Regions from separate parts of the Lysinibacillus sp. VIII_CA genome, predicted to be linked through region 2. Evidence: riboswitches for the same ligand, from Rfam matches in the RefSeq annotation. Region 2 holds a riboswitch; each other region holds the start of a gene.
The links. A riboswitch is a leader RNA that binds a small molecule or an ion and turns the genes downstream of it on or off. The one in region 2 is predicted to bind cobalamin.
Positions count from the first base shown of each region.

Region 1: another riboswitch for cobalamin. It lies ahead of ACP3VS_RS17975 (FecCD family ABC transporter permease); the one in region 2 lies ahead of ACP3VS_RS05950 ((2Fe-2S) ferredoxin domain-containing protein).
Region 3: another riboswitch for cobalamin. It lies ahead of mmgD (citrate synthase); the one in region 2 lies ahead of ACP3VS_RS05950 ((2Fe-2S) ferredoxin domain-containing protein).
Region 4: another riboswitch for cobalamin. It lies ahead of ACP3VS_RS16160 (glutaredoxin family protein); the one in region 2 lies ahead of ACP3VS_RS05950 ((2Fe-2S) ferredoxin domain-containing protein).

Region 1 is NZ_JBNFXM010000016.1:42,422-46,792, forward strand. Features, by position in the region: gene ACP3VS_RS17960 (DMT family transporter) at 1-255, shown strand, start outside; gene ACP3VS_RS17965 (DMT family transporter) at 255-569, shown strand; gene ACP3VS_RS17970 (ABC transporter ATP-binding protein) at 659-1,450, opposite strand; gene ACP3VS_RS17975 (FecCD family ABC transporter permease) at 1,456-2,502, opposite strand; cobalamin riboswitch at 2,698-2,887, opposite strand; gene ACP3VS_RS17980 (biotin transporter BioY) at 3,042-3,638, shown strand; gene ACP3VS_RS17985 (YdhK family protein) at 3,755-4,339, shown strand.
Region 2 is NZ_JBNFXM010000003.1:110,359-114,729, forward strand. Features, by position in the region: gene ACP3VS_RS05930 (energy-coupling factor ABC transporter ATP-binding protein) at 1-383, opposite strand, end outside; gene cbiQ (cobalt ECF transporter T component CbiQ) at 380-1,156, opposite strand; gene ACP3VS_RS05940 (energy-coupling factor ABC transporter substrate-binding protein) at 1,159-1,431, opposite strand; gene ACP3VS_RS05945 (energy-coupling factor ABC transporter permease) at 1,433-2,179, opposite strand; cobalamin riboswitch at 2,325-2,509, opposite strand; cobalamin riboswitch at 2,768-2,949, shown strand; gene ACP3VS_RS05950 ((2Fe-2S) ferredoxin domain-containing protein) at 3,092-3,463, shown strand; gene cobJ (precorrin-3B C(17)-methyltransferase) at 3,468-4,371, shown strand, end outside.
Region 3 is NZ_JBNFXM010000006.1:111,005-115,375, forward strand. Features, by position in the region: gene ACP3VS_RS10765 (ABC transporter ATP-binding protein) at 1-575, shown strand, start outside; gene ACP3VS_RS10770 (ABC transporter ATP-binding protein) at 578-1,396, shown strand; gene ACP3VS_RS10775 (NUDIX hydrolase) at 1,444-1,929, opposite strand; cobalamin riboswitch at 2,161-2,355, shown strand; gene mmgD (citrate synthase) at 2,545-3,666, shown strand; gene ACP3VS_RS10785 (bifunctional 2-methylcitrate dehydratase/aconitate hydratase) at 3,764-4,371, shown strand, end outside.
Region 4 is NZ_JBNFXM010000012.1:85,883-90,253, forward strand. Features, by position in the region: gene nrdE (class 1b ribonucleoside-diphosphate reductase subunit alpha) at 1-1,518, opposite strand, end outside; gene nrdI (class Ib ribonucleoside-diphosphate reductase assembly flavoprotein NrdI) at 1,515-1,874, opposite strand; gene ACP3VS_RS16160 (glutaredoxin family protein) at 1,871-2,095, opposite strand; cobalamin riboswitch at 2,213-2,390, opposite strand; gene ACP3VS_RS16165 (NAD(P)/FAD-dependent oxidoreductase) at 2,917-3,822, opposite strand; gene ACP3VS_RS16170 (chitobiase/beta-hexosaminidase C-terminal domain-containing protein) at 4,289-4,371, opposite strand, start outside.

The sequences.
Region 1 (4,371 bases), on a different contig from region 2:
ATTGTATCTATTATCGCTATTGATTTTCACTTCTTATCAAAGGCTTGTGAAAAACTTCCTACTGGTACTGTCTATGCAATTTTCGCTGGAGCAGGTGCAATCGGAACGACCTTAATGGATATTTTTATTTTCAATGGTGACTTTAATGCGATTAAGGGGATATTTATGGTTATTTTAGTGTTGGGCGTTATTGGCCTAAAATTGGCGGATAATCCATCGAAAGATCCTAGTACGACAAAAGGAGTGGATGCATAATGGGCTGGGTATTCGTTATATTAGCAGCAGTGGCGGAAATAGTCGGTGTCATTGGTTTACGCTTTTATAGTCAACATAAAACCGTCCGAAATTTATTATTATACATCGGAGGCTTTGGTTTATCTTTTGCACTTTTATATGCTTCCTTCAATTATTTACAATTAAGTATCGCCTATGTTGTTTGGGTTGGTATTGGAACTGTAGGTGCCGTGCTTGTCAATATTATGTTCTTTGGGGAATCTAAAAACCTTGCACGAATCATCAGTATCGTTGCAATTATCATTGGAGTTGCAGGTTTAAAAGCAGTATCTTGATATTTGATTACAAAGGGCGCCCTCTTAATGAAGTGGCGCCCTTTTTATTTAGATGATGTTAAATGATTGAGGCAAGACAATTGTGATTACTAAATAGGGTTGGTCCTTCTTGCAAATTGTTCAGGGACATATGTAAGATACGGTTTACCCGTCAGTGTATGTGTTTGAATATCTGCAAATACTCCAAATACTTCTTGCAGTAATGATGGTGTAAGCACTTCTTCTGGTGTACCATGACAAACAATGCGTCCACGCTGTAAAACATAAATTTGATCACAGTACATTGCGGCGATATTCAAGTCATGCAAAGCGGCTACTACTGTTAGATGTAAGGTTTGAATTAAGTCCATCAACTGAAGTTGATGTTGAATATCTAAATGATTTGTTGGTTCATCTAATATAAGTACGTGTGCTTGCTGAGCAAGTGCTCTTGCCACCATGACACGCTTCTTTTCCCCACCGGAAAGTGAGCTAAAGCTTCGTTTCGCGAGATGCAATATACCCGTTTGCTTGAGAGCATTTTTAACAATTTGAAAATCCTGTTCCTGATCAAGCTCTAAAAGCTTTTTATGTGGAGTCCTTCCCATACTGACTAAATCGTGAACAGTAAAGTCAAATAATACAGGTGTTTCTTGACTCACAACGGCTAAATTTTTAGCAATGGCTTTACTAGATTGCTTTAAAATATCTTGTTCATTTAACAAGACTGTCCCACTTTCCGGCTTTAGGAGACGATACATATTTTTAAGCAAGGTCGACTTCCCACTACCATTAGGGCCGATTAACCCGACAAATTGCTTTTTCTTTATTTTTACACTTACCTCGTGAAGTATTTGCTGATCGTAAATGGAGAATGATACTTGTTTTGCTTCTAATGTCATAGAACTTAATCTCCTTCACCGAAAGAATAATTGTTACGACGGAGCAACCAAATGAAAAATGGTCCCCCACAGAAAGCTGTAATAATACCGATTGGCATCTCCTGTGGGGCAATTATAATGCGAGCTAAAGCATCTGCCCAGACTAAGAATATCCCTCCTAATAAAGCACTGACCGGTATTACATATTTATAGTTAGAACCGACAATTAACCGTACTATATGCGGAATAATTAATCCCACAAATCCGATAGAACCACTGACTGCTACAAGTACCCCCGTTAAAAGAGAGACAAGTAATATGAGCTGTATGCGAAATTGTTGAAGATTGACTCCTAATGTTACAGCAGCCTCTTCCCCAAGTAATAGCAAATTTAAATTTCGATAAAATAGCCATAAAAGGGCAAACACTATGAAAAAGATGGAAGCTGGAATAATAATATTACTCCATTTAGCTCCAGCTAAGCTTCCTAACATCCAAAACATAACGGCCTTTAATGCACCCTCTTGCTTTGACATCATTAATATAAAATTAGAAATGGCTGTTAATATAAAGGAAACTGCCATTCCTGCCAATAGTAAGCGAAAAATCGAGACCCTGCCACCTACGCGCGATAAGAAAAACACTAACCCAATCGCAAGCAAAGACCCTATAAAAGCTGATACAGAAAGTGCGTAAATACCTAAAAATGAAAAAGCACCTAAAATAATTACTGAAGTTGCTCCAACTGCTGCTCCTGAAGAAATTCCTAATATGTACGGGTCTGCAATGGAATTTCTTACAAGTGCCTGAATTGCTGCCCCTGCAATGGCTAAACCCGCTCCAACAATAGCCGCAAGGATGACACGGGGTACTCTTATTTGCCATATAATAATTTCCTGTGAGCGACTCCAATCCTGCTCTATTGTTTGTTGTATAAAGGGTAATTTTGAAAGAATTACTTTCCATACATATAATGGCGTCACAGAAACAGATCCTACCATCACAGCAAATGTCATGGATACGATTAATACTAAAAGAAGCACTAAAGAAAATAACATAAATTTTTTATTCATTCATTAAACTCCTACTAAGATGATGAATGAAGCAATTAAATATACTTTCGCATGATTTTGGCCAGATCCTCTTACTTCAGTTAGCACTCAATAAAAAAAGGGCATTTCGTGCAAAATATGCACAAAAATACCCTCGAATAAACAAAGTCAGAAAATCCAGCTATTGTCCGTAATTGCTTGCATCCTCGTGGGCATTACAGGTATTACTTATTGGCAGGTCTCCTGGCTTCGATTCATCATCCTATAATTAGCCTTCCCATTTTAATAGTGGCAAATAAACATGATAGGACTCCTCGTTACAGTTGCGGGACAGCATCGGACTTCCACCGATTTCCCTTTTAAGCGACATTGTTTCAAATGTCACACCAATAGTATGTGAAGTTATAAAATTATGACGATTCTATCATACATTTTTATAGATACTTAGTCTACAAGGAATTTCCAGCATACTTGAGTTAACAATGAACAAAAATTAAGTTGACACAAAAAACTTAGTTTTTTACACTATCGGTAAGTACTCTGAAATAAGAGGTGAAATCATGACAACAGCAACAAATCAAAGTCATCAAAAATTAAGAACTGTAGATATGGCATATATTGGATTATTTTCTACCCTTATGATGATCGGCGCCAATATAACTTCCTTTGTACCCTTTATGACAGTGGGAGGAGTACCGATTACTCTCCAAACCCTTTTTGCCATTTTAGCAGGACTTATTTTGGGTAGTAGAAAGGGAGCGCTTGCCTGCACAGTTTATATGTGCATTGGATTAGCAGGAGCCCCTGTCTTTGCTCGCTTTGGTGGAGGCTTTAGTCAACTATTAAGCCCCACATTTGGATTCATTATTACCTTTATTTTAGCAGCGTATATGGCTGGATTAATGGTAGAACGAAGTGGTACGAGAAAAAGCTATATTCTAGCGGCATTTTTGGCAACTGCTCTCAATTATTTAATAGGTACCAACTGGCTGTTTATTGCATACAAACTATGGGCCAGTGCGCCAGAGGGTTTTTCCTATAGATTAGCTTGGCTCTGGATGATCCCCCCACTTCCAAAAGATATTATTTTAGCTATTTTCGCTGGTTTTTTAGCGTACCGACTGCAAAAAACATTGAAAATCTTACCCATTCAATAACGCTTACACCCACTTCTTAAGTTAATGGACTAAAGAAGTTTTTTGTAATCGTTAATGTTCATCCTTTCTGCATATTTGTTTGTTACAGTAAGGGCAAATAGAAAGGAGAATCTCATATGACATTCAAACGAAGGTGGTCAGGTGGACTATTATTAGCAGTTGTTTTACTAACTTTATCAGCTTGTTCTGAAGATAAAACGGAGCCTTCATCAACTTCAAATAATACTCCAGAGTCGGAGCAACAAACAGAAATGGATCACTCCACGATGAACCATTCTAGCTCAGCAGAAGTACCAGCTACATTAAAAAAGGCTGAAGATCCAACATTTCCGGTAGGAAGTACCGCTTTGATTAAAGATGGGCATATGGAAGGGATGAAAGGTGCTGAAGCGACAATTGTTGGTGCCTATAAAACTACAGCCTATATTATTTCTTATAATCCAACATCTGGTGGCGAACGTGTAGAGAATCATAAATGGATTATCCATGAGGAATTAATTGATGTAGGAGAAGCGCCTCTATCCTCTGACACAGAGGTAAAAACGACTGCTACTCATATGGCAGGAATGAAAAACGCGACTGTCCGAATTGAAGAAGCTGTACCAACCACTGTTTATATGGTTGATTATATTTCTACGACGAATGGTGAAACAGTGAAAAATCATAAATGGGTAACAGAAGATGAGTTAACAGCGCAATAATCCGAACAACCTCTCCCAATAGATTTGGCAGA
Region 2 (4,371 bases):
TGTGCCACAGCCCAGGCTATTTTTTCTTCAATTTTTTCCGTAGACCATCCTAAATTCAATGGACCATAGGCTATATCTTGCTTAACGGTTCCTGAAAAAAGCTGATTATCAGCATCTTGAAAGACAATTCCCACCTGTTGGCGAAGTGCTTTTAATGCTTTTCTACTATATTGAAGTTCGTTCCCATTAAATGAAATGGTTCCGGCTGTCGGTTTCAAAATGCCATTAAGATGTTGAAATAAAGTGGATTTTCCTGCTCCATTATGACCGAGTATAGCGATTTTTTTCCCTTTTGGAATGTCTAGTGAAATATCTGTCAAAGCCTTTGTTCCATCTGCATAGGCATAAGACAAATTAGTCAGTTGAAAATAATATGCTGTCATGAGAAGTATCCTCCATATACGATAAGGAATAAAAAAATAGCCATCATGCCGAGCCAGTTTTTTTTATTATAGACGGCCGTTTCGTGCCAATAAACCGTTTCACCGCCACGTGCCTGCATGGCATTGTTAAGCTCTCGACTACGCTGAAACATTTCAATAAACAACGCTGCAATCAGCATAGACATCGAACGTAACCATTGCATGGGTGAATGATGGCCAAGGCGGGCTTGCTGGGCTAAATGAATTTTTTGCATGCTTTCGAAAAAAATAAAAATAAAACGATAGGTGAGTTCTACTAACTCAACTAATAAAGGAGGGAGCCTCCATTGGCGAAGCACATAACAAATCTCTTGTACAGATGTTGTTAAAATTAAAAAATATAAGCAGCTTATACTGCCGAGTACGATAAAGAATAGCTGCTGTGCGGTAGCGATACTGGCTCTCCCAATAAAAATTGTCCAGCTCATATACGTAAATGATCCCATATGGGCTGGTAATACATGCGTTGCTGGCGCTATCGAAATTAGGATGGAGATGAGACTTGTGAATAAGAAAAATCCTGGTAGTAATAATAGCTTCGCATAGTATTTTAGTGGGATTTTCGCACCCCAAATGATAAAAGCACTCATTACAAAAAATGTAATGAGTGAAAGTCGTTCCTCTCTCATAATAAGCGTGAATAAAAGTAGTCCTAATGAAAATATCATTTTTTCTAGAGGATGAACGTACGCTAGCTTATTGAGATACGCATACTTATCAATGAGTAACATCATTCTTAACCTTCTTTATGCTTGCCACGCATATAGCCGATAAAGTAGCCGATAAAACCAGCACCAATAGCTGCTTGTAGCACGAATAATAAGCTTTCAATTTCACCACTGGGCGGTTCCCATAAACTATCAAACCATGGCTCATACTCTGCATTAATCTCTCCAATGGCAGCTTCGGCTTCACCATCAGCTCCGCCAAATTCTGCTCCCTTTTGGACGAAGAGCGGGATAATGGCCAATAGCACTACAATCGCTAATAGTAATAAATTTCGTTTCATATTAGTGCGCCTCCTTTGTAGAGAAAACACGTAAAGACTTTAATTCGCTAATATTATATTTTTTCAAGAAGTTCATGACAATAACTGTTAATATCCCTTCACTCACAGCTAACGGGATTTGTGTTAAGGCAAAAATACTTGCGAACTTTGTAAATGAAGCCATAAAGCCACCGACTTCAGATGGGAAAGCAAGTGCTAATTGAATAGAAGTCACCACATATGTACCTAAATCCCCAAGCATAGCCGCAAAGAAAATAGCTAATGAAAACGATAACCCCATTTTTTGCGCCCCTTTAAATACAAAGTAGACGATAAACGGACCTACGATAGCCATCGAAAATGCATTAGCCCCTAATGTTGTGATTCCACCATGTGCTAAAAGTAAAGATTGAAATAATAAAACAATTGTCCCGATGACACTCATCGCTAACGGTCCAAATAAGACTGTTCCGAGACCTACCCCTGTTGGATGTGAACAGCTCCCTGTAACTGAAGGGATTTTTAAGGCTGATAGAACAAAGGCAAACGCACCAGACAGTCCCAGAATCATTTTTGTTTCTGGGTTTTCTTCGATTGTTTTACGAATAGAGCGCAATCCTAAAATAATAAATGGGACGGAGATTACCCACCAAAAAATAGCCCATTCGATTGGTAAAAAACCTTCCATGATATGCATGGCGAAGGCACGTTTTGGCACCATTAAAAAAGCCAATACAAAATAACTAAGTTTCCACCAAGACAGCTTCAATTTTCTTCCTCCAAACTATAAATAGATTTTTAGAATGTAGCGTGCGTAATAAAAAAAGCACTTTTCCGTTGTTGGAAAAGTGCATAGCTAAAAAAGCAAATAACATTCTCATCTGCTAAGCCGCACACCTATCCTCGTAGGATGAAACGATCACATATTTTCGGCAGGTCTCCTGGCTCTAGTTCAACACTTTATAGGTCTTCCCATCCATTGGACAGTGACATTTTCTATAAAGCTCCCTATTACAGTGGCGGGACCGCGCCGGACTTGAACCGGCTTCCCTTTTAAGTAAAATGACGAGCATTTTACACCAAAAATAGTAAGTTGTGAGATTTCACGACAAAGTGTACCACGAATTTCCATAAATATGCTATACTTTTTTATAAAAATTTTGAAATAGACTATCAATGTCGAAAATTCTGATTACTGAGGATTTTGAGAATAAAAGGGAACAACACCAATTTTAAATAACCAAAAACTCTCTGATAAAATTGATAAATTTGTCATGAATTTTTAAAGAAATATTGAAATTTTAAAATAATAAGATATGATTAAGACAGTTTTCTATTAAATATACAATTAAAAATTTCATATAAAACGTCGATAAGTGCTCGAAAAACTCGAGATAATAGGGAAATTGGTGAAAGTCCAATACAGCCCCCGCTACTGTAATAGCTGATGAAATCGCAATGCCACCTGTGCAAACTAGGGAAGGTGCGACAGTAAAATGAAGCTTAAGTCAGGAAACCTGCTTATCAGATTGTGCATGCAAACTTTTCGGAGGGAGAAGTTGAAGCAAAAGCGAGGATCTGTCTTTCAGTCTATTCGTTTTTATTTGGCTTCTACAAACCTTTACTCTTCGGGAGAGTAAAGGTTTTTCTTTTTCCAAAAGCAAAAGAGGGGAGACATAAAATGACAACGTGGAATTTAGAGGGGATGAAAACACATCTCTTTATTTGCAATGGCAGTAGCTGTATGAACAAGGATGGAGAAGAAATTACCCAAGCTATACGGGACGAAATACAGCGAAACGCACTAGATAAAGAAATACATACGACAAGAACACGCTGTAATGGACGATGTAAGGATGCTTGTGTGGTTATTGCTTACCCCCAGGGGAATTGGTACCGTGTACCATCAACGGAGCATGCTAGAACACTTGTACAGGATTTGCATCATGAATCCTTACATAACGATCATGTTTATACACTTCGGGAAGGGACATTGCAGCGAACAGCGCAAACGACAGCCATTAAAGGGATTGAAAAGGTGAAAGAGGGGTAAAAACATGGCGCAAAAAGGGAAAATTTTCGTAGTAGGCTTTGGACCTGGAGACTTTAAGCATATTACGACACGTGCAGTAGAGGCTTTACAACAAAGTGATATGATCATAGGCTATAAAACCTATGTTGAGCTGATTCAAGATTTAGTGAGTGCAAAATCTATTGTCAGTACAGGCATGACAGAAGAAGTGTCCCGTGCTCAGGAGGCAGTTCGTCAAGCAGAGGCAGGAAGTATAGTTTCGGTCATTTCGAGTGGAGATGCGGGCGTTTATGGTATGGCGGGATTAGTGTATGAAGTTTTAATTGAGCTAGGCTGGACAGAGGCAACTGGTATTGAAGTCGAGATTGTCCCGGGTATTTCAGCTATCAATTCATGTGCTAGTTTACTTGGTGCACCGATTATGCATGATGCTTGTACCATTAGTTTAAGTGACCACCTCACTCCGTGGAATTTAATTGCGAAGCGTGTGGAAGCTGCAGCAATGGCCGATTTTGTCATTGCTCTATACAATCCTAAAAGCGGTCGCCGTACAAGACAAATTGTCGAAGCACAGCGAATTCTTTTAGAATATCGTTCACCTGACACTCCAGTAGGGCTTGTGAAAAGTGCCTATCGAGAACGTCAAGAAGTGACGATGACCACATTGGCAGACATGTTGGAACATGATATCGGTATGCTGACAACCGTCATTATCGGAAACTCATCTACGTTTTTCTATGATAATAAAATGATTACGCCACGTGGCTACCAACGTAAATATACACTTGGCGAGGAAAAGCAGCCATTACGTCCACATCAACGTTTACGGGAAGAAAATGAGCCATGGGCGATGAATCAAGAGACAGGAACAGCACGCAATGACTTTGCGGCAGACCCCAATGCAGGGCGAATGAATAAACCCAGTGTAG
Region 3 (4,371 bases), on a different contig from region 2:
ACCATCAACAAGATTTATTGAAGATAAATGCTGCTCAAATGAGAGCTTATCGTGGAAGACATCTATCTATTATTATGCAAAATCCTTCGACTGCCTTTGACCGTGTGCAAACCATTGAAAGTCATTTTCGTGAATCATTAAAGGCTCATTTTGTTATAACTAAAAATGAAATTAGACAAATTGCTATGGAAAGCATGTCAAAAGTTAATTTACCTAATCCCGAGAAACTTTTACACTATTATCCATTCCAATTAAGTGGGGGAATGCTACAGCGTGTAATGATTGCTTTGTCACTGGCAATTCAAGCCTCGGTATACATAGCTGATGAGCCAACGACAGCTCTTGATACAGTCAACCAAAAACAGGTATTGACATTATTTGATCGGATTCGCCTGGAAACACAGGCAGCCATACTTCTTGTGACGCATGATTTAGGCGTTATTGCTGAACTAGCTGATGATGTAGCCGTGATGTATAAAGGGGAACTAATTGAACAAGCAAATGTCTATGATTTTTTTGATGCACCACAGCATCCTTATACAAAGAAACTATTACAATCCCGAATGATGTTTTAGAGGTGAAAAAATTGAAGCTACTAGAAGTGAGAAATATTGAGAAGAACTATGCACATAGACCGTTCATATTCAAGCGAAGACAGGATGCTCCTGTATTACAGAAAGTATCATTTTCACTTCAGGAGGGGGAATGCTTAGGGATTGTTGGACAAAGTGGCTCAGGAAAAAGCACATTGGGCCGAATTATATTAGGAATGGAAAGGCCAACAGCCGGTGAGGTTCTATTTCAAGGGGTTAATCTTTATGATGCCACTAGCCAACAGAAAAAAATGATACGGAGAGATTTACAAGCAGTCTTTCAAAATAGCTATCATTCATTAAATCCAAAGCACACTATTTTTCAAATTTTAGAGGAACCGTACCTAAATTTCGAGCATTATAGCTCAGCTGAGAGACACTATAAGGTAAAGGAATTACTTAATCATGTAGAGTTAGAAAAATCTATTGCCGAAAAGCATCCTTCCCAGCTTAGCGGTGGGCAACAACAGCGGGTAAACATTGCAAGAGCGCTTGCCTTACATCCAAAATTAATTGTTTTAGATGAAGCCATTAGTAGTTTAGATATGATTTTGCGAAAACAAATCATTCAATTACTACAGACACTACAAAAGGATTTGCAACTTGCATACATTTTCATTTCTCATGACTTACAGGCTACACGCTTTATTTCAGATCGCATCCTCGTCATGCAAAATGGTCAGCTAGTAGAGGAAATCATGAAAGGTGAACCATTTAAGCATTCCGCATCACTTGAGCTATACAACGCGATTTTGCCCAGTCACCCTCGCGAAAGAATTCACAAGAATACTAGTTTGGAATGATCTGAAATGTCTTTGCGAAGAAAGTCCTTATTAAAATTCTTACATTGTTATTTGGAAAGCTTCGTAAAGGAGCTTTCGAACCCCCATATTTTGCCCTCTAGGTTGTTTAAGAGAGCGACCGTCCTCTGTTCCATATTATTCGGAAGTTCTTCCTTACTGAAATAAGTGAGGCTTAAGCTCTCACCATCCTTCATTTCCAATACACCCCTTACATGTTTAGCTCTATAAAGGTGAATGACTGTATAGATTTCATCGCCATTCGGATAACAGTAGTAATAATCAGGTCCTGAAAAAACACCGATAAACTCAAACTCTTTAGCCACGAGACCAGTTTCCTCATAAAGTTCACGAGCAGCAACCTGCTCTAATGTTTCGTTTATTTCCATTGAACCGCCAGGTAATCCCCAATCCAACGTATCTGAACGATGTTGAAAGAGTATTTTCTTATCATCATTAACAACAAGAACTGTCGAACCAACGCTTATAATTGGTCTATTACCGATAAGCTTTCTTAATTCAGTTATATAGCCCATCCCGTCACTCCTCGTTTCATCGTAATGCAAAACAAATCGCTTTTTTAAAGCAGGCTTCATAAATATAGCTCCATTGGGATTGATTAACAATCTTTTTTTGAGCGAAATAATGCTTAAATATGCAGAATAGTTCGTCAAAAATGAAAAATAGCTTTTTATAATCAGTCTTTTCTGAATTTTACCTATATTGATTGTTTGGAAACCTCTATGTTAAGGTAAAAAGACAAATTGAATATGCTAAATTTTGGTGGTTCAAATGGGTTTGATTCCATTTGATTAAAAGGGAAGTTGGTGTGAGTCCAACACTGTCCCGCAACTGTATGTAGGAGTTCCATAACGAGACCACTGTTTTGTTCTTCAAGACGGGAAGGTGTTATAGGAATGTTGATGATAAGTCAGGAGACCTGCCACTAAATAAGCATCAATTGACCTACGAGGATAGGGAGGTGTTAGCTACTGTATGATGATTGTGAATGGATGTAAGTTCACTGTTTTTTGTTCTGTCATACTTTTGTAGATTAACAACTTCTAAAGGATAGAAGTTGTTTTTTTGTTGTTCTTTCGAGTTTGAATGGTAACGCTTACAAGAATGATTAAACAAAGGGGTTGTAATCTATGGAGTTAACGTATTCACCAGGTCTTGATGGAGTTATTGCTGCGGAAACAAAACTGTCTTTCTTAGACGTAGTAGGCAGTCAAATTGTTATACGTGGCTATGATTTGATTGAACTATCTCAGCGATACGCCTATTTAGATATTGTCCATTTATTATTGCACGGAAACCTACCAACTACTGAGCAACAAGCTGACGTACAGGATAAATTGAAAGAAAACTATCACGTTCCACAAGAGCTTTTTCAAATTTTCAACTTATTACCAAATGGGACACATGCGATGGACGGCCTTCGAACTGGAATTTCAGCGTTAGCAGGGTATGATCAGCACATCCATGATCGTTCGACTGAAATGAATGTAACACGAGCATATCGACTTTTAGGTGGAATGCCCAACATCGTTGCGAATAGCTACCGTGTATTAAATGGTCAAGATGTTGTAGAACCGGATAGTCAGCTTTCTTATAGTGCTAATTTTTATTACATGATTACTGGAAGAAAACCAACACCATTAGAAGAGGGAATTTTTGACCAATCACTTGTTTTATATAGTGAACATGAAATGCCGAATTCGACCTTTGCTGCTCGTGTTATTGCCTCCACACAATCCGATCTGTATGGTGCTCTAACTGGTGCTGTCGCATCATTGAAAGGAAATTTGCATGGTGGGGCGAACGAGGCAGTCATGTATATGCTGCTTGAAGCTAAGACTGTGGAGGGCTTTGAAGCGATGCTGAAAAACAAGCTCAAAAATAAAGATAAAATAATGGGCTTTGGCCATCGTGTCTATATGAAAAAAATGGACCCAAGAGCGCAGATCATGAAAGAAGCTTTGTATAAACTATGCTTGGAGCAAGGGGATGACTGCTTATATCACATGTGCGAAGCCGGTGAAAAAGTGATGGTGGAGGAAAAAGGCTTGTATCCAAATTTAGATTATTATGCTGCGCCCGTGTACTACATGCTGGGCTTACCAATTGAATTATATACGCCTATTTTCTTTGGCTCTCGAACGATCGGTTTATGTGCACATGTGATCGAACAACATGACAATAATCGATTATTTAGACCTCGTGTTCATTATATAGGCGAGCGTCATAACCTTGAAGAATTGTCGGTATAATCAAGTTTTAACAACTCGCCATAGAGCTGATGGACATTCTGACCAATGCCCATCAGCATACAGTATATCAAATTCATACCTTGAAAGGAAGATATAGATGATTAAAACGAATGAAAAAACGATGACAGACCAGCTTCTTATTGATATTGCGGATTACGTATTAAACACAAAGATTACGAGCGAAGAAGCTTACGAAACGGCTCGATATGTTTTATTGGATACGTTAGGTTGTGGCATTTTAGCTTTACAATATCCTGAATGTACAAAACTTCTAGGTCCTGTAGTACCAGGTACAGTCGTTCCAAATGGTACTCGTATTCCAGGAACATCCTATGTCCTTGATCCAGTTAAAGGTGCCTTTAATATCGGTTGTATGATCCGTTGGTTGGATTATAACGATACATGGTTGGCGGCAGAATGGGGGCATCCTTCTGATAATCTTGGTGGTATTTTAGCTGTAGCTGATTATTTGAGTCGTGTACGAGTTGCAGAAGGGCAAGAGCCTCTCCAAATGAAAGATGTTTTAGAAATGATGATTCAAGCCCATGAAATACAAGGAATACTTGCACTCGAAAATAGCTTAAATCGTGTTGGCTTAGATCACGTTTTATTTGTCAAAATAGCGACAACAGCTGTTGTTACAAAGGCTTTAGGGGGCACTCATCAAGAGATTGTCAATGCTTTATCAAATGCTTGGATTGATAA
Region 4 (4,371 bases), on a different contig from region 2:
TTCTTTAGCCATTTCCATCGATGATTTTAGAGAATAATAGTTCATTGCTTCCATAAAGCGGTCCATGAAATGAATAGAATCTTTCGAGCCATACATAATTCCCTCCGTAACAAGATGTCCATGGAGATTCATACACCCTAGACCTACTGAGTGCATTAATTGATTGGCTTTTGCGACCGACGGAACATTTTTGATGTGCGTCATTTGGGATACATTTGTTAATAAGTGCATAGCTGTATCGATTAATGCTTCAAAATCATTTACTTTACTCGCTGCGTGGATATCAATTGACCCTAAATTACACGACACATCTAACCCATATTCGTTAGGTTGATCTTGATCTGTGATAACACTAGTTTCTTGAACTTGCAAGATTTCAGTACATAAGTTTGACATTTTTACGCGACCGATATTTTTTAGTGGATGTACGTCATTAACATTATCATCAAAAATTTCAAAGGGATAACCGGATTCGAATTGAGCTTTTTTTACCTCTGTATAGAGTCTACGCGCATTCAAACGTTTAATTTTACGGATTTTAGGATTATCTAGTAGTTCATAGTACATATCAGAAATTGAAATTTCCGACATTCGTTTACCATATACTTTAAAAATATCATATGGACTAAATAACACTATATCTTTATCACGCTTCATCAGTTCGAAGAAAATACTTGGTATAATAATACCTGTTGATAGTGTTGCGAGGCGAATTTTATCATCAGCATTTGGTTTTTTTGATGAAATAAAATTCTCTATATCTGCATGGAAAATATTAAGGTAAACAACTCCTGAGCCATTACGCTGACCAAGCTGATTAGAATAACTAAAAGAATTTTCTAATAGTTTCGCCACTGGAATCACACCACTTGCACGATTTAGTATTTCTTTAATTGGATCACCTAAAGGACGTAAATCCGTTAAGTTGACCCCGACCCCTCCACCTAGACGTGATAGCTCTAAACAATAACCAATATTTTCAGCGATGCTATTCATGGAGTCATCCATGGATAATTTAAAGCAACTTACTAATTCGCCACGAGCTTTCTTCCCACTATTTAATGCAGTAGGCGTTGCAGGTTGATAGGCTTCCATCATCGCTTCTACAGAACGTTCTGCTAGTACCGTGTTCCCCTGTGCCAAGTACAAGGCAATAATGACAATCCGGTCCTCATATTTTTCTAAGATTTCTTCTCCATCACGACTTTTCATAGCGTAGCTGTCATAAAATTTGCTAGCACTCATAAATGATGGGAAACGGAAATTATAATCATACGCTTTTTTGTACAACTTTTTAATAAAATCCATCTCGTACATGTCGATAAAAGCTTTTTCGTAGTAGCCTTCATCAACTAAATAGCGGATTTTTTCCTCTATATCTATAAAGTAACGTAAACGTACGTTGACATATTCTAAAAAGTAGCGGCGCGTAGCCTCACGATCCTTTTCTAACTCTAGTAGCCCCGTTGTACTATAACGATTCAGTACGTCATTATTAAGCTTTAAATAAGTTTTCATCCCATTACCCTCGTTTCATAAAACGTTTGTATAGCTTCATAATCTGTTTGATTGCCGCGCAAATCTAATTTCCTCACTAATGGTACATGATAGGTAGTAGCAATTTTCTCTCCTGCTGCGCCAAATACATGATGTCCAAAGTTACTGTTGCCACTAGCAACTACTCCTTTACAAAAATCTCTGTTTTTATCTAAGAAACGTTGCACTTTTGCTGGAATGTCGCCTAAACCATCTGTGTATGTAATTAAAAGATAAGGCTTATTCAAGCTTAATTCCTCTGAGAGTTCAATAGATTCTGCCCTTAGTTTAGATACTACATTGCGGACATTTCCTGTACGACTAGCGTAAACGATCATAGTGTAATCATCTCAATACGAGAAACAATTTCCTGAACATCCCCTATAAATGTTTCATCCACCTCTAAAACAGGCACACTTAAAAAACCTGCATCAATAATTGTTTGTTTAGCTTGTTCATCGTGATCAATATTAACAATTTCTGCTTCAAGTCCTGCTCGTTGTAATTCGGATTTTACCCAAAGGCATTTTGGACAGATTGTTTTCGTATAAAGTTTCATAGTAATCCCTCTTTTCATAAAATAAAAAAGCTACCTCTTCTAAAGAGATAGCTTACATGGAAACGTTAACATACTAAAAATACTGACGTTCCCATCTCTTAATCCCCGAAGAAATGATAAATTTGTTTTATAAAGGCAGGTCTCCTGGCTTTGCTTCAATCTCTGATTTCCTTCCCATGCGAATGCACAGTGGTTACAATCATCGTCAGCTTTACAGTTGCGGGGACAGCGTCGGAATAGTACCGAACTTCCCTATTAAACTACATATAGTAGTACCTATACAAAACGAACACAATATATTGTTTTTCAATAGTTTTAAGTGTACCATCCTTTATATAAAAAGTAAATCGCGAAATAAAAGTTCATCAATTTGAGACTATTCATATTTTCTCACATAACCTTAAACGAAAGAGCTAAAACATAATCATATAAAAATATAACTATAAAAAAAATAGGAAGATACATGCTGATCATTTATTTACCTAATAACGGAGGCCCAATTGAAATTTTATTCATAAAAAAGGCATCTTTCCATAATAGTAAAGATGCAATTATGACTAAAACTACATAATCGTCAACCCACTTTGAGAAAGATGTAAATCATTCATCATACTCAATATATCCTATCTTTGCAGATTTTTCGTTGTACTTGTCCCTTTGCAACTATTCATAATAATCAGGTACCTTTAGCCAGTTATTCTGTATTCATAGTATAACATATCCAAGTTCTTTCTCTGTCCGCTCAACTAGGTATATTAACTTTATCCTTTATTTACAAAAATAGCTGATGAATTTTCTATACTCATCAGCTAACCTTTTACTTAAAACCTATCTATTGTTATATCCAAATTTATACTAGAGGCTGTCTTAAAACCTTCCGCAGCAGCGATCATTAAAGAAGAGGCACCCCCCTTTTCCGTTTCACCTGCAACATATATTCCAGCCGCTGTTGTTCGTCCAGTACCATCAGTAATAATTGTCCCATTTTCATCAACTTGGCAATTTAGCTGTTTAGCAAATTTATTTGGACGATAAAAATTAGGTACGACAAATCCACCACTTCTTAAAATATGTTCACCTGTTTCTAATTCAATACTAATTAAGTTACTATCTTCCCCATGCAAGTTTTTTACACATTCTGTATACAGTTTAATTTTTTTACGTTCAAATTCACTTTGAACGTTATCGGAAAGTTGATGACCATTCGTAAAAACGATTAAATCCTGTGACCAATTAAAAACCAATTTGGTCATATGTTTAATATGCTCCTCTTTTTCTGCTATGATAGCCAATGGCTTGTCTCTCAGCTCCCAACCATCGCAATAAGGACAGCTAAACAAGCTTTTACCATAATATTGTCTGATTTGCGGGAGGGGAAACTCCTCTTGTATTCCAGTAGCTAACAATACTTTTGCAGACATATATGATTTATTTTCCGAAGTTTTGACAAGAAATAAACCGCTTTTATCATCTTTAGTTATCTCGATAATTGTTTGATCTAACATAGATATAGATGGGTAAGATTTTATTTCTTTACTAGCTATATTCTTAAATTCTTGTGGCTTTATCCCATCTCTTGTTAAAAAACCATGCGACTCTTGAGTTACACGATTTCGATTAGTTCCATTATCAAATATAGCAATCTTTCTGCGCGCCCTTCCCAATGTTAAGGCAGCACTTAAACCAGCAGGGCCACCACCTATAATTACACAATCGTATTTATTCATCCTTTTTTCCTCCACATCAAAATATATTATAGACCTTTAATATCTGTAATTAAGGCAAAAGACACCGCAAAAGTTATATACCTTTTCAATTATGAGTCATTAAACCCTTAATGTTTAACTACCTCATTAAGGATTACGTAGCATAAAATAACGTTTAGTTTGTCGGGTCTTACCGCCCTATTAAAGACTTAACATATCTATAATATCTATTTAGTTTTTTTTCGTCAATTTTTTCGTTTTCATATTTAAAATACATAGGACCATCAAATATCTGCCGTTGAAAGAATTCTTGTCCACAGAAATGAATCTACTATAGGCTAGTTATGAATGAGGTAAAAGTAAAAGCCACTCCAAAAGTTTGGAATGGCTAATTTTTTTACTGTACTTCATGAATACTGTCCGTACTGTTTAATTATCAAAATAAAGTATGATTAGCATATGCTTTACATTGTTCCTGCAAGTATCATTACTTAAATTCAATTTCCTCTGCCGATGCCCCTTTTGTATACGTTATGGTCGATCCAGCAGGTAAATTACGGATTTCTTTTA